4 regions of the Streptomyces sp. NPDC008125 genome follow, and region 1 is predicted to be linked to each of the others. Evidence: riboswitches for the same ligand, from Rfam matches in the RefSeq annotation. Region 1 holds a riboswitch; each other region holds the start of a gene.

The links. A riboswitch is a leader RNA that binds a small molecule or an ion and turns the genes downstream of it on or off. The one in region 1 is predicted to bind cobalamin.
Region 2: it holds a riboswitch for cobalamin, as region 1 does, so the genes downstream of both, ACFZAX_RS10560 (ABC transporter substrate-binding protein) here and ACFZAX_RS32075 (CbtB-domain containing protein) in region 1, are expected to answer to the same signal.
Region 3: it holds a riboswitch for cobalamin, as region 1 does, so the genes downstream of both, ACFZAX_RS21065 (ribonucleoside-diphosphate reductase subunit alpha) here and ACFZAX_RS32075 (CbtB-domain containing protein) in region 1, are expected to answer to the same signal.
Region 4: it holds a riboswitch for cobalamin, as region 1 does, so the genes downstream of both, ACFZAX_RS26640 ((2Fe-2S) ferredoxin domain-containing protein) here and ACFZAX_RS32075 (CbtB-domain containing protein) in region 1, are expected to answer to the same signal.

What each region holds. Positions count from the first base shown of each region.
Region 1 is NZ_JBIBHR010000027.1:4,899-8,095, reverse strand. It holds gene ACFZAX_RS32080 (enolase C-terminal domain-like protein) at 1-519, opposite strand, end outside; adenosylcobalamin (AdoCbl) riboswitch at 1,483-1,629, shown strand; gene ACFZAX_RS32075 (CbtB-domain containing protein) at 1,633-1,848, shown strand; gene ACFZAX_RS32070 (CbtA family protein) at 1,871-2,644, shown strand; gene ACFZAX_RS32065 (tetratricopeptide repeat protein) at 2,801-3,148, opposite strand.
Region 2 is NZ_JBIBHR010000005.1:110,707-113,903, reverse strand. It holds gene ACFZAX_RS10565 (iron chelate uptake ABC transporter family permease subunit) at 1-1,066, opposite strand, end outside; gene ACFZAX_RS10560 (ABC transporter substrate-binding protein) at 1,063-2,094, opposite strand; cobalamin riboswitch at 2,216-2,405, opposite strand; gene ACFZAX_RS10555 (beta-ketoacyl synthase N-terminal-like domain-containing protein) at 2,533-3,197, opposite strand, start outside.
Region 3 is NZ_JBIBHR010000012.1:37,099-40,295, reverse strand. It holds gene ACFZAX_RS21065 (ribonucleoside-diphosphate reductase subunit alpha) at 1-1,396, opposite strand, end outside; cobalamin riboswitch at 1,538-1,677, opposite strand; gene ACFZAX_RS21060 (GNAT family N-acetyltransferase) at 1,986-2,504, opposite strand; gene ACFZAX_RS21055 (hypothetical protein) at 2,561-3,197, opposite strand, start outside.
Region 4 is NZ_JBIBHR010000017.1:119,947-123,143, forward strand. It holds gene ACFZAX_RS26635 (hypothetical protein) at 1-541, opposite strand, end outside; gene ACFZAX_RS26640 ((2Fe-2S) ferredoxin domain-containing protein) at 1,217-1,618, opposite strand; cobalamin riboswitch at 1,708-1,833, opposite strand; gene ACFZAX_RS26645 (glycosyltransferase) at 1,969-2,277, shown strand; gene ACFZAX_RS26650 (amidase family protein) at 2,597-3,197, opposite strand, start outside.

The sequences.
Region 1 (3,197 bases):
CCCTTCGGGGTCCAGGGCAGCGCCCCAGCAGTCGGGCTCGTGCCCCGGATGCGCGTCCCACTTGTAGAACAGGTAAGCGCTGAAAGGCACGTGGTCGCGTACCGCACCGCCGAGCAGATCGCTCACCGGGCGGCCGACGGCCTGGCCCCGGATGTCCAAACAGGCCACCTCGAAGGGGGAGAAGACCCGGTCCACCGTGCTGCTCGTGGTGATCATGCCCGTCAGGCCGTGGCCGTCGCTGCCGGAGTCGCTGCCGATCACCTCGGCGATCCGCCGGCGCATCGGACCGGTGGCGTGGACGTCCATGCCGGTGATCGCGTCGGCAGCCGCACGCAACCGGCGCAGATGCCCCTCGTCGGCGTAGGTCTCGCCGAGCCCGGAAACACCCTGATCGGTGTGGACTTCGACGACGGCGCGGAGCGCGTACGGCTCGTGGACGCCGACCGCGTTGAGGAGAGCCGGGTCCTTGAACGCCACGGGGGTGATCCCGATGCGGGTGATCCGCAGGCTGCCGCTCATCACAGCACCTCCCCGGCGACCCCACCGGCGCCGCTGACGGCCCCGGCCGTCACCAGAGCGCGGCCCAGGGCGACGTCCGGAGCGAACGGAGTCACGGGAAAGAACAGAACGCCCTCTAGCATGAAGCACCCTTCAGGTTCATATATATGAACGTTGGTCAATATGGCGAATCGCTGCACGGAAAGTAGGCGCCGTGGCGCGCCGAGGTCAAGGGCCATGCATGGGCCGCTTTCAGTCAGGCGGGCGCGAAACCATGGAGGTGTGACGGCTGCGGGTGCGGCTTCCGGCCAAGAGTTGGAGGGCGTCGGGATGTCGACCGCGAGAGGGCGGGTTGGCTGTGTGCATGCCTCTTTGGCTGGGAAGATGTCGGGCGGCTGTCCGGTGCCGGCCGCCCGGGAGGGGCGGATGGAGGCCTTGGGGCATCGCCGATCGGGCGCGGATTTCTTGGGCGAGTTTCAGCCATGGCGGGGCAGGGGTGAGGTATGCCGGGCGCCGGGTGAGCGTGCGGAGGCGCCGCAACTGTTCCGCCAGGTGCACAACTGTGCGTGACCATGCACGATGGGGCGCGACACGTGGGGGTGCGACAGGGGCATGGGGGTGCGGCACGGGCCGCGAGGGTGTACGACCGGGGGCGGTCGGGTGGGTGCGGCTGTGTCAGGTGGGGCCCGGGTACTCAGGCCGACCGTGACCGGTCTGCCCGCCCATCCGTCCGGACCGGACGGATGGGCGGGGCCGGAACTGCGGTGCCCGGCGAGAGATGCCGACGGCGGGGGAGCCGAGCCGGCCGACGGCATCGCCGGTGAACCGGCGTCGTGCGGTGCGGGGTTCGACGCCGGCGAGGCGAATATCACCCGCAGGGGCATCGCGTCATTTTGTCGCCTTCCTCAACGGCCTTTTCCGGCCTGCACGTTGACGGGGCGGCGATACAACGCCCCATGGCGGCGCTCGAACACAGGCGCTATGGTCTCACCAGCATGACGACGGTGTAACGGAAGTCCGGTGAGAATCCGGCACGGTCGCGCCACTGTGAACCCGTACCTGCGGGAAGTCAGACCCAGCACCGTCGTCTCAGGCACCACGATCGGGACGCGTGTTCCCTCAGGAGGTTCTGCCATGGCACACGTTGCCGCACCCTCGACCGGCGTACCCGCCGTCACCCCCATATCGCTGAAGGCGATCGCCCCGTGGGCGGTCTTCTTCGGCATCCTCATGCTCGTCCTGCTGTACTTCGTCGGCGCGGAGCAGGGCGCCACCTCGGTCTTCTCCGGCGAGGCCGTTCACGAGTGGGTCCACGACGGCCGTCACCTTCTCGGCTTCCCCTGCCACTAGACCTCAGGGGAACCGAACTCTCATGAACTCCGTATCCGTTCGAGCGCTCCTGGTCCGCGGCATGCTCGCGGGCCTGCTCGCGGGCGTCGCGGCACTCCTCGTCGCCTACTTCCTCGGTGAGTCCCGGGTGGACGCGTCCATCGCCCTGGAAGAAGCCCACAACCACGACCACCACGGCGGCGAGGAACTGGTCAGCCGGACGATGCAGGCCACCGGCGGCCTCGCCACCGGTGTCCTCGTCTTCGGCGTCGCCGTCGGCGGCATCGCGGCACTCGTCTTCTGCTACGCCCTCGGCCGCATCGGGAGCTTCGGCCCCCGCGCCACCGCGGCCCTGGTCGCGGGGGCGGCGCTGCTGACCGTGTACCTCGTACCGTTCCTGAAGTACCCCGCCAACCCGCCGGCCGTCGGCAATCCGGACACCATCGGTCAACGTACGGGGCTGTTCTTCCTCATGGTGGCGCTGAGTGTCCTGCTCGCCGTCGCCGCCGTCATCGCCGGGAGGAGGCTCGCGCCGCGTCTCGGCAACTGGAACGCGACCATCGCCGCGTCAGCCGGATACGTCCTGCTGATCGGACTCGCGTACGTGTTCCTGCCGTCGTTCGACGAGGTGGGCGCGGACTTCCCGGCGACTCTGCTCTGGGAGTTCCGGCTCTCCACCCTCGCGGTCCAGGCGACCCTCTGGGTGAGCTTCGGGCTGATCTTCGGGGCCCTCACCGAGCGCTTGCTGCTTTCCTCGCGGGGGCGGGACGCGACCTCCCGGGACGGGGTTCCCCGGACCGCCGGGGCGGTGGGCTGAACCCACGCGCGGCTGAGTCACCCCCCCCCGTGTGCGGCCGGAGAGCTCACCGGCCGCACACGCGGGGGGCCGCACAGGCGGGGGGCCGCACAGGCGGAGGTCGTGCCCCGGTACCCGACGCCGCTCAGGGCTCCGCGACGGCTGACGGCGCCACGGTCACTCGGTGCCGAAGTCGCCGTTCAGGGCGGCGGCCATCCGAAGATGCGGCCCGGCTTCCTCGTGCCGGCCCTGGCGCTCCAGGGTGCGGCCCAGCAGCAGGCGCGCGTAGTCCTCGACCGGGTCACGCTCCAGGACGATCCGCAGCTCCGCCTCCGCCTTCCCGAGCCGAGCCGAGTGGTAGTAGGCACGGGCGAGCAGCAGACGCGGGGCTACCTGCTCGGGGACCTCGTCCACGAGCCCGCCGAGAATGCGCGCCGCGGTGAGGTACTCCTTCGCCTCGAAGAAGAACTGTGCGCGGTTCCAGCGGTCGGCGGCCGTGCCGAACTCGTAGTAGGTGTCGTCCATGTGCTTCCTCCTCTGCCGCCGGCGGGGCGGCTGTTCGAGCCTCCCGCCC
Region 2 (3,197 bases), on a different contig from region 1:
GCGCGGTGACCACGCCGACCGGCACCTCCTGCGGGTCCAGGACCGTTCTGGCCAGGGTGTCGACCCAGACCAGGAAGACGGCTCCGGCCAGCGCGGTGACGGGCAGCAGTCTGCGGTGTCCGGCACCCGCGAGCGCCCGGGCGGCGTGCGGCAGCACCAGGCCGACGAAGCCGATCGTCCCGGCCGAGCTGACCAGTGCGGCGGTGAGCAGCGCGGTGGTGCAGAGCAGCACGGTCCGGGTCCGCGCGACGTGGACGCCGAGGGTGGCAGCGGCGTCCTGGCCGAAGGCGAAGGCGTCGAGCGTACGGGCGTGGGCCAGACAGATCGTCAGGGTGAGCACCACCACGCCGGTGCAGAGTTGGACGTCCGTCCAGCCGACACCGCTGAGGGAGCCGAGCAGCCAGAACAGGACGCCGCGGGTCTGCTCCGCGTCGGCGGCGGTCATCACGGTGAACGAGGTGAGCGCGGAGAAGAGTTGCATCACCGCGACGCCCGAGAGCACGACCCGGTCCGTGGTGCCGCCGAGGCTGTGGCTGAGGAGAAGGACGAGCGCGAACGAGGCGAGCGCCCCGACGAAGGCGCCCGCCGAGAGGGAGACCGCTCCCCCGCCAACGCCCAGCACCACGACCACGACCGCGCCGGTGGACGCCCCCGAGGAGACGCCGAGGACGAAGGGATCGGCGAGCGGGTTGCGGAGCAGCGACTGCATGACGGTCCCGCACACCGCGAGGCCGGCGCCGCAGACGGCCGCGAGCAGGGTGCGCGGCATTCTGAGGTCCCAGACGATGCCGTCCCGGATCGGGCTCAGCTCCGTGTCGCCGAGGCCGAGGTGGGCGGCGACCACCGACCACACGTCGGCGACGGAGATCCGGGCCGGGCCGATGGTGACGGCGACCGCGACGGAGGCAAGGAGCAGGACGGTTCCGCCGCACCACAGGAGCGGTTCGGGCAGGGCCCGCAGGCCGGTGCGTCGCCCGTACGGTACGGAACGGGCGCCGGCCGGCACCGGGCGGTTGCCGGCCGGTGCGACGGTACGGGTTCCCGCCGGGTCTTCGCCGGCCGTCATCCGGCGAGGCCGAACTCGCGCAGCCCCGCCGCGACGCGCTCGATGCCCTCCACCGTGCGGATGGTGGGGTTCATGGCCTGGCCGCTGAGCAGGACGTACCGCTTGTTCCGTACGGCGTGCATGTTCTTGGTGACCGGGTTGGACTCCAGGAACTCGATCTTCTTCTCGGCGCTTTCGGCCGTCTGGGACTTGCGGGTGAGGTCGCCGATGACGAGGACGTCCGGATCGCGGTCGGCAATGGTCTCCCAGTTGATCTGGGGCCATTCCTCGTGCGTGTCGTCGAAGACGTTCTTCGCGCCGAGTTCGGTGGTGATGATGCCGGGCGCCCCGCAGCAGCCCGCCAGGTACGGGGCCTCGGCGTTGGCGAACCAGTACATCAGGGTGGTGCCGGAGGCGTCGGTGCCGTCGGTCGCCTCCGTCACGCGGGCCCGCAGGCCGGCGATCAGCTTCTCGCCGCGTTCCGGCACGCCGAACACCCGGGCCAGGTCGCGTATCTCGCCGTAGACGCTGTCCAGGGTGAGGGCGGTGGAGCGGGCGCCGTCGCCGTCGCCGCTGTTGTCCTTGCCGGCGCAGTCGGAGGGCGAGACGTACGTGGGGACGCCCAGGTCCTCGAACTGTTCGCGGGGCGCGACCCCGCCCTTGCCGAGGGTGGACTCGAACGAGGCGCTGACGAAGTCGGGTTCCTGCGCCAGCACCTTCTCCGAGGAGGGGGCATTGTCGGAGAGCCTCGGGACCTTCGCGTCGGCCTTCTCCAGGCCCTTCATCACGGGGTCGGTCCAGGTGGCGGTGGCCGCGAGCCGGTCGGCGAGGCCGAGGGAGAGCAGGATCTCCGTCGATCCCTGGTTGAGGGAGACCGCGTGGTGCGGGGCGGAGGTGACGGTGACGGTGCGTCCGCAGTTGTGGAGCGTCACCGGATATCCGTCTGCGGCCGCACCGGCGGTGGCCGGTGCGTCGCCGGTGCCGCCGCAGGCGGTCATCAGCAGGAGCCCCGCCGTCAGCAGGGCGGCGGAACGGACGGATCGGGCCATGGGCGCGTGCCAGGCGTCGCCTGGCAGGCGGGACTTTCGAAACACGGCCATGGGCGGCACGGGGTACCTCGGCGTCTCTGGGCCCATGCGCGGGGCCCGTTGTACGGAGTACTGCGGCCCGTTCGGGTCGCAGGGTGCCAGCAGGTCTTCGGACTCGGGTTCGTGCGGACGGGGCGCCTTCCCGGGAAACCCGTGGGTCTCCCAGTGGCCGTGGCCCCGCCCGTCCCCCTCACCGCTGCGCGTCAGTTCCGGACTCTCACCGGATTCCCTGACCCCATGTGTGGAGTGCGACTGGCACTGGGAAGCTATCACGCCCCTCCGCGCCCGCCGGATGCCTGTTCGGTGCCGTACGACCACCGCCACGGCCCGGAGCCGGGTACGGCTGCGGGGCGCCGCCGGAGGTCGTCCGGCGGCGCCCCGCTGCTCACGGATCCCGGGTCAGGGCAGCCGCAGCGCGATCACGGCGTTGTGGCCGCCGAACCCGAAGGAGTGGCTGACGGCCCGGCGGACGGCGACGGGCCGGGGCGCCTTGGTCACGCAGTCGATGTCGAACCCGGGTGCCGGGGCGTCCAGGTTGGCGATCGGCGGGACGAGCTGGTGCTGGAGGGTCAGCACGGTGAGCGCGGCCTCGATGGCGCCCGCCGCGCCCATGCAGTGGCCGAGCACGCCCTTGGGTGCGGTGACCGGCGGCCGGTGCGGGTAGGCCCGGGCGATGAGGGCGGCTTCGGTGGCGTCGTTGAGCGGGGTCGCGGTGCCGTGTGCGTTGACGTGGCCGACGTCCTCGGCGCGCCAGTCGGCGTCCCGCAGGGCGGCGTCGACAGCCGCCCTGGCCACCTTGCCGGAGGGGTGTGGGCTGGTGGGATGGTGGGCGTCGGTGGTGGCTCCCGTGCCCGCGATCAACGCCCTGGGGACGGCCCCCCTGGCCAGGGCGTCCTCGGCCCGTTCCAGCACCATGATGGCGGCGCCCTCGCCCATGACGAGGCCCGCGCGGTCCTCGGCGAACGGGCGGCAGAGCCGAGACGGGTCGCCGTCCGGCAGAGCCGCCGCCCCGGACCGGGCCAGACCCGTCATCGCCACCGGGAAGACGATCGACTCGGTCGCCC
Region 3 (3,197 bases), on a different contig from region 1:
CCAGGTTGACCGAGCCGAGGTTGCAGACGGCGGTCTCGCCGTCATCGGTGACCTCCAGGATCTCCGTGCAGAGGTTCGAGGAGTGCACGACCCGGCCCGGCTCGGCGGTCTGGTTCGCGGTGCGGTTGGACGCGTCCTTGAACGTCATCCAGCCCTGGCCGGTCTGCGCCAGGGTGCGCATCATCCGGCCGTACAGCTCGCGGGCGGGGATCGTCCGGCGGGCCAGGCCCTTCGCCTCGGCGGCCCGGTAGGCGGTGTCGAAGGCGTCGCCCCACAGGTCGACCAGCTCGGGGACGTCGGCGGGCGAGAAGAGCGACCAGGAGGAGTCGGCGTCGACCCGGCGCATGAACTCGTCCGGGATCCAGTGCGCCAGGTTCAGGTTGTGCGTACGCCGCTGGTCCTCGCCGGTGTTGTCGCGCAGCTCCAGGAACTCCTCGATGTCCGCGTGCCAGGTCTCCAGGTAGACCGCGGCGGCACCCTTGCGCCGGCCGCCCTGGTTGACGGCCGCGACGGAGGCGTCCAGCGTCTTCATGAAGGGCACGATGCCGTTGGAGAGCCCGTTGGTGCCCCGGATCAGCGAACCGCGCGAGCGGACGCGCGAGAACGACAGGCCGATGCCGCCCGCGTGCTTCGAGAGCCGCGCCACCTCGTGGTAGCGGCCGTAGATCGAGTCCAGCTCGTCCAGCGGGGAGTCCAGCAGATAGCAGGAGGACATCTGCGGGTGGCGGGTGCCCGAGTTGAAGAGCGTGGGGGAGGACGGCAGGTAGTCGAGCCGGCTCATCAGCCTGTAGAGCGCCGCGACCTCGTCCACCGCGCGGGCCGAGTCGTCCTCGGCGAGCCCGGCCGCGACCCGCAGCATGAAGTGCTGCGGGACCTCCACCACCTGGCGGGTGAGCGGGTGGCGCAGCAGGTAGCGGCTGTAGAGGGTACGCAGCCCGAAGTAGCCGAACCGGTCGTCGGCACCGTCCGCGAGCGCCTGGTCGACCAACGCGTCCAGCCGCTCGGCGTGCAGCGCCACGAACGCGGCCGTACGGTCCGCGATCAGGCCCTCGCGATGGCCGACGGCGACCGACGCGGCGAACGACACCGCGCCCTCGCCGGCCGCCTCGGCGGCGATGGTACGGGTGAGCAGCCGGGCGGCGAGCCGCGAGTAGGCGGGGTCCTCCGCGATCAGGCCGGCGGCCGACTCGGTGGCCAGGGTCAGCAGTTCGGCCTCGTCGGCGTGCGCGCTGCGGCCCCGCAGCGCGGCGGCGGCGACCTTCCCCGGGTCGGTGTCCGGCAGGTCCGCGGTGAGGGCGGTCAGGGTGCGCAACAGCGCGGCCCCGGGGCCGTCGACGGGCTCGGTCGCTGCGCTGGCTGCGGGCACGGACGCCGGATCGGCGGGCGCGATGGTCACGGTGGTGCTCTCCCTCGCTCGGCTCTGGACCGGCGGGGGGAGGGGAGGGCCGCGGGGCGCGCCACCTGGAGACGGGCAGCACCGCACACGGCGTCCACCGGCCCAACCGCGAGGCCCGGACGTACGGGCGTCCGGTTCGGGTGAGCCGGACGCGCTGTCGGCAGGTAGCCGGACTCGAAGGTGCGCGAAACGCGCGGTTCACACCGTTGCGGGACAGTTCCGGATTCGCACCGGATTCCCCTGCGACGACAGCGAGACGAGCATACATGTGGTGGCCGGGGGGCGAGAACGCCCCACATGTTGTGGCGGTGCGGCGCGGTGTTCCCATGCCGGAGCGGGCGCGGAGGGCGCGCGGGACAAGGGAGAACCCGCTCCTTCCCCGGGGTCCTGGCCACGGTCCGGCCGCCGGGCACGCCGTCGTGGCCCACGACCCGCCAGGCATCTCCCGCAGCACGCTCGGAGTCCCTGGACTTCCCCGGCGGGCACCCCGGCCCGGTCACGCACCCGGCCGGGTCCGCCGCGCTCCCGCGGCACGCGCGCCGGGCCTGACGCGAGGCCCGGGCCGGGGCCCGGGGCCGGCCCACCGGGTTCAGGCGTCCGAGCCCGCTTCCAGGTCCAGTCGATAGGTGAGCAGCGTCAGGTCCGGCACCGGCCGCCAGTCGCGTTCCGGGGTGCGCGCGAAGCCGAGCCGGTGGTAGATCCGGTGCGCCCCGGCCATGGCGGGCTGGGTCGACAGGGCGAGAGCGGTGACGCCCGCGGTGGCGCGGGCCCGCGCCGCGCAGGCCCGTACGAGCGCCTCTCCGGCTCCTCGGCCCCGCCCCGCCCTGCCCACCGCCAGCATGCGGAACTCCGCCTCGTCCGGGGCCGCGACGTCGCACATGGGGCTGCCGGGCGGGGCGTAGGTGACTCCGCCGAGCACCGTGCCGGTGTCGTCCACGGCGACCAGCACCTCCGCCACGGCGGCCCGGCCCGGCACGTCCCGGAGCCTGGCCAGGTAGGGGTCGTCCTCGCCTCCGCCCAACAGCCCGTCCGCGAGGTAAGCCTGGGCCGTGATCTCGCCGAGGAGCTCGTACTCCTCCGGCTCGGCCCTTCTGATCGTCAGGTCCATGACGGTCATTCTGCGCGCCGCCCGGGGCGGCCGGACAGGCCGGTCCGGGAAAGGACTCAACCGCTCGCGCCCACGCCGTTGTTCGGGGCTCCGTCGCCCTCCGGCGGGAGGTCGCCGCGCTGGATCGGCTGCGAGCCGGGGGCCTGGCCGAGGGACGGGAGGATTCTGTCGAGCTCGGCGTCGTCCGCACGGTGGGCCGCTTCGGCCGCCTCGCGCAGGGTGGCGCGGTCCACGGCGGTGAGTTCGGCGCTGACCGTCACGGAGACGTCCCCCTCGGTGCGGGCGTACGCGTGGCCGAGGGCGGTCGCGCGGTACCAGCCCTCGCCCTCGCGTTCGCAGACGGTGTAGTCGGGCGAGCCGTCGGCCGGCTCCTGCTCCCCGCAGTCGGCGGGGGAGTAGTCGGCGCGCTCCACGCCGAGTTGGATCACGTGGCCGTTCCTGTCCGTGTAGGAGCTGCCGAAGCCGTCGTCGCCGAGCACGCCCACCGACTGCGTCGCCAGGGTGTAGCCGGTCACCTCGGTGACGTACACGTGGTCGGCCCGGGTCTGGAGGGCCGTCGCCCTCGCCTCCAGTTCGGCGTGTTCGGGTACGTCCGCGGCGGGGGACGCGCCGCCCGCGCCGACGTGCTCGGTGCCGCAGCCGGTGAGGGTGAGGACCAGCAGAGCGGGCCACAGGCCGCGCAGCCGGGTGCGA
Region 4 (3,197 bases), on a different contig from region 1:
CGTTGAGGGCCGAGGCGGTGTTCCCCCACACAATGTGCCGGGATACGGAGAACTTCCCCATCATGTCGCTGAGTTCGCGCAGCGGGCCGTCCAGCAGGCGGGTGCTCAGTTCGTCGGCGAGGTGCTCCGGGGATCCCGCCGGGCTGTCGGCGACGGCGCTGTCGGGCAGCGAGAGGGGGATCGGTCCGCCGATCACGGGCTGCCATCGCAGCTCGGTGAGGCCGGGGGCGAGGACCCGGTCGTGCAGCACCGCGGCGGCCAGGGCCGGGGAGATCAGCCGGGCGGCCAGCCCCAGATGCGCGACGGAGGCCGCGACGCGCGGTTCCACCGAGCCGGGTGGCCGGCCGCCCGCGGCAGCGAGCCGTGCCCCGACCGCGGCGACACGTGCTTCGAGCAGCGGGCGGGACATCGGCTGCCAGGGGCCGTCGGGTTCCGTGCCGAGGGGATGGATCCGGAAAGCGAAGAACGGGCCCAGACCGGTCACGGACTCGCTCAGGACCGTCGCCGTGGCCGTATCCGTATCCGGATCTGTATCCGTCATGCGGAGACCGGACCCGGCACGGCCGGCGCACCGGTGGGTGCACCGCGGTCCGTCCCGGTGGCGGAACGCCGGACCGGTACGGCAACCGGGGTGCCCCGTGGGGAAATCCGTCGGAACGCGGGCGGCATGCTCACGGTGGGCTCTCTCTTCGGAGTCGTGCGTCCCTCGCACATATGGGCGGGACGAGGGCTTGGGTGTCCGACCCGCCCGCCCTCCGTCGGTGGCGGGCTCACGGTGGCGCGACCGTGCTGGAAATCCACAGGCTTCCTCGTGCCGTCACGCCGCGGAAAACATACGAGCGGTCTGTCCGCCCGGTCAACCGCACCGTTCCGGACCCGCGCACGGCCTGCGTCCCGCCTCACGTTCCGGACCCGCGCACGGCCTGCGTCCCGCCTCACGTTCCGGACCCGCGCACGGCGGTGCGCCGCGTCGGCTTCCCCTGGACCGAGACCCGGTTGTCCCTGGAGAACCTGGTCGCCGCCGCCCGTACGGTCCGCGGCGAGCTGTCCGGACCCCGTCCCGGGGAGCAGCGGCGGGGCCGGGACGTCTCGGGCGTCCCGGCCCCGTGTGCCTCGGCTCGCGTCGGACGTGCGCGGGCCGGGGCGGAGCTCGACCTTTCCCCGCCGCCCGGGCCGCTTCCGGGCAAGCGTGCGTCCTGCCCCGCCGGGGCGGGTCCTACCGGGGGCCCCGGCGCCCGGGGGGCTCGAAGGTGTAGAGGTCGAGGATCTCCGGGCGCGGGGCCACGCCCGGTCCTCCGGCTCGTATCCAGGAGGCGATGTCCTCGGTCGCGCCGGGGTCGTTGACCAGTCCCAGCCAGACGGGCCGGGCTCCGGCGGCCCGGCCCTCGGTGGAGGGCTGCACGACCACGACGTTGGCCTGGTCGCAGACGTCCAGACAGTCCGATATCCGCACCGGGGCCTCCTCGCGAAGGCGGTCCGTCTGCGCCCCGTGATCGACTCCGGTCACCTTGCGGCTGCCGCAGCAGCAGTCCCGGCACACGACCACCCGGCAGGGCACCGCTCCGGCCGTCGCGCCTGTGCCGGGCACCGCCCCGGTCCTGGTGCTGTTCTTCTGCACGTGAGCCTCTTCGGCCGGCCTTGCGGGCACGCCGAACCACCCCTCTCCGGGGAGGTCCGCCCCGGCGTTCGTCGAGGAGGCGACCGCGTGAGTCTCCTGGCTCTCGGGGCGCCGCCCGTCCCGCCCTTCCCGCCCCTCGCCGGAGGCAGTGGTACGCCGGGACCCGCTCACCGATCACAGTGGCGGGACCGCTCCGGTTTCACACCGGATTCCTCGGACCGCCGTCGCCCTGTCACCGGGCATCATCCCATCCGGTGTGCCTGGTCGGTACGGGCGGGAGCGACCGCCCCAACCCGCCCCTATGATCATGTGCCTGACACATCGTCGCCCTCGGAGGAGTACCACCGCTCATGCGCCCGACCCGTATCGCCACCACCGTCCTTGCCACCGCGGTCGGCTTCGCCGGAGTGGTCGCCACCGCCCCCGGCGCCGCGGCCCAGTCCGGCTGCCAGTACAAGGTCGTGTGGCCGACCGCCGGGGTGTACGAGGACCCGAACCCGAACAGCGCCGTCGTGAAGACCAAGTACGCCGGCGACATCGTCGGTGCGTCGACCTGCGAGGGCGCCTCGTACAACGAGTACGGCTACGTCCTGGTCACCAGCGATGCGGCGGCGGACGGCCGGGGATGGATGCGTGAAGGGGCGGTCGTCGCCATCTGAGTCGTTCCGCCCGGAACGGACGGCTGAGCCGGCGCGGGGGCCTGGCGCGGGGGCCTGGCGCGGGGGCCTGGCGCGGGGGCCTGGCGCGGGGGCCTGGCGCGGGGCTTGGGGCGGCCCGGCTCCCGGTCCGACGAGACTCCCGGCCCACCCGGTTCCTCACCGGCGCGGCTCTGCGCCCGCACCGGCCGGAACAGCCCTTCCTCCGTGCCGAAATCCGTCCGGAGCCGGCGATCGAGGCGGCTCGTCCGTAAGGGCCTCGTCCTGCCCGCGAGCCCGGCCGCATCCGTACGGGCCGGCCCGCCGCACGCGGCTCGCCCGTTCAACGGGCGGGGGCCGCGACCGCCGGGGTGCTGCCGGTTGCGCAGGACGACAGGTCCGGGCGGCGGTGTGCCCAGGGGCGCGCCTTCTCGTACGCGGCTGCCGCGCGGAGCACGGTCGCGTCCGCCAGATGGCGTCCGATCAGCTGGAGCCCCACGGGCAGGTCGTCGGGGGTGCGGCCCGCCGGGACGCTGGTCGCGGGCGCGCCGGTGAGGGAGGCCGGGTAGTTGAAGCCGATCCAGGCGGTGTCGCCGACGGTACGGCCGTCGATGCGCTCGGGGCCGTGCACGCCGACCGGGAAGGGGGGCACGGCCGCCGTGGGGGTGATCAGGAGGTCGTACTCGGACATCAGCGCGGCCATGCGGTTGGTGAGCGCCTTGCGCGCGATGTTGGCGTCGGTGAGTTCCCGCGCCGTCCAGTCACGCGTCATCCAGGCCACGAGATGCGGGGACATGGCGGGACCGTACTGGTCGACGAGGCCTCGCATGCCGGTCAGGTCGGTCTCGGCGGTGATGACTGCCTGGAATGCCTCGGCGGGGTCGCTCCAGCCGGGGTCGACTTCCTCCACGGTGCAGCCCAGCGCGCGGAAGACGGACACCGCC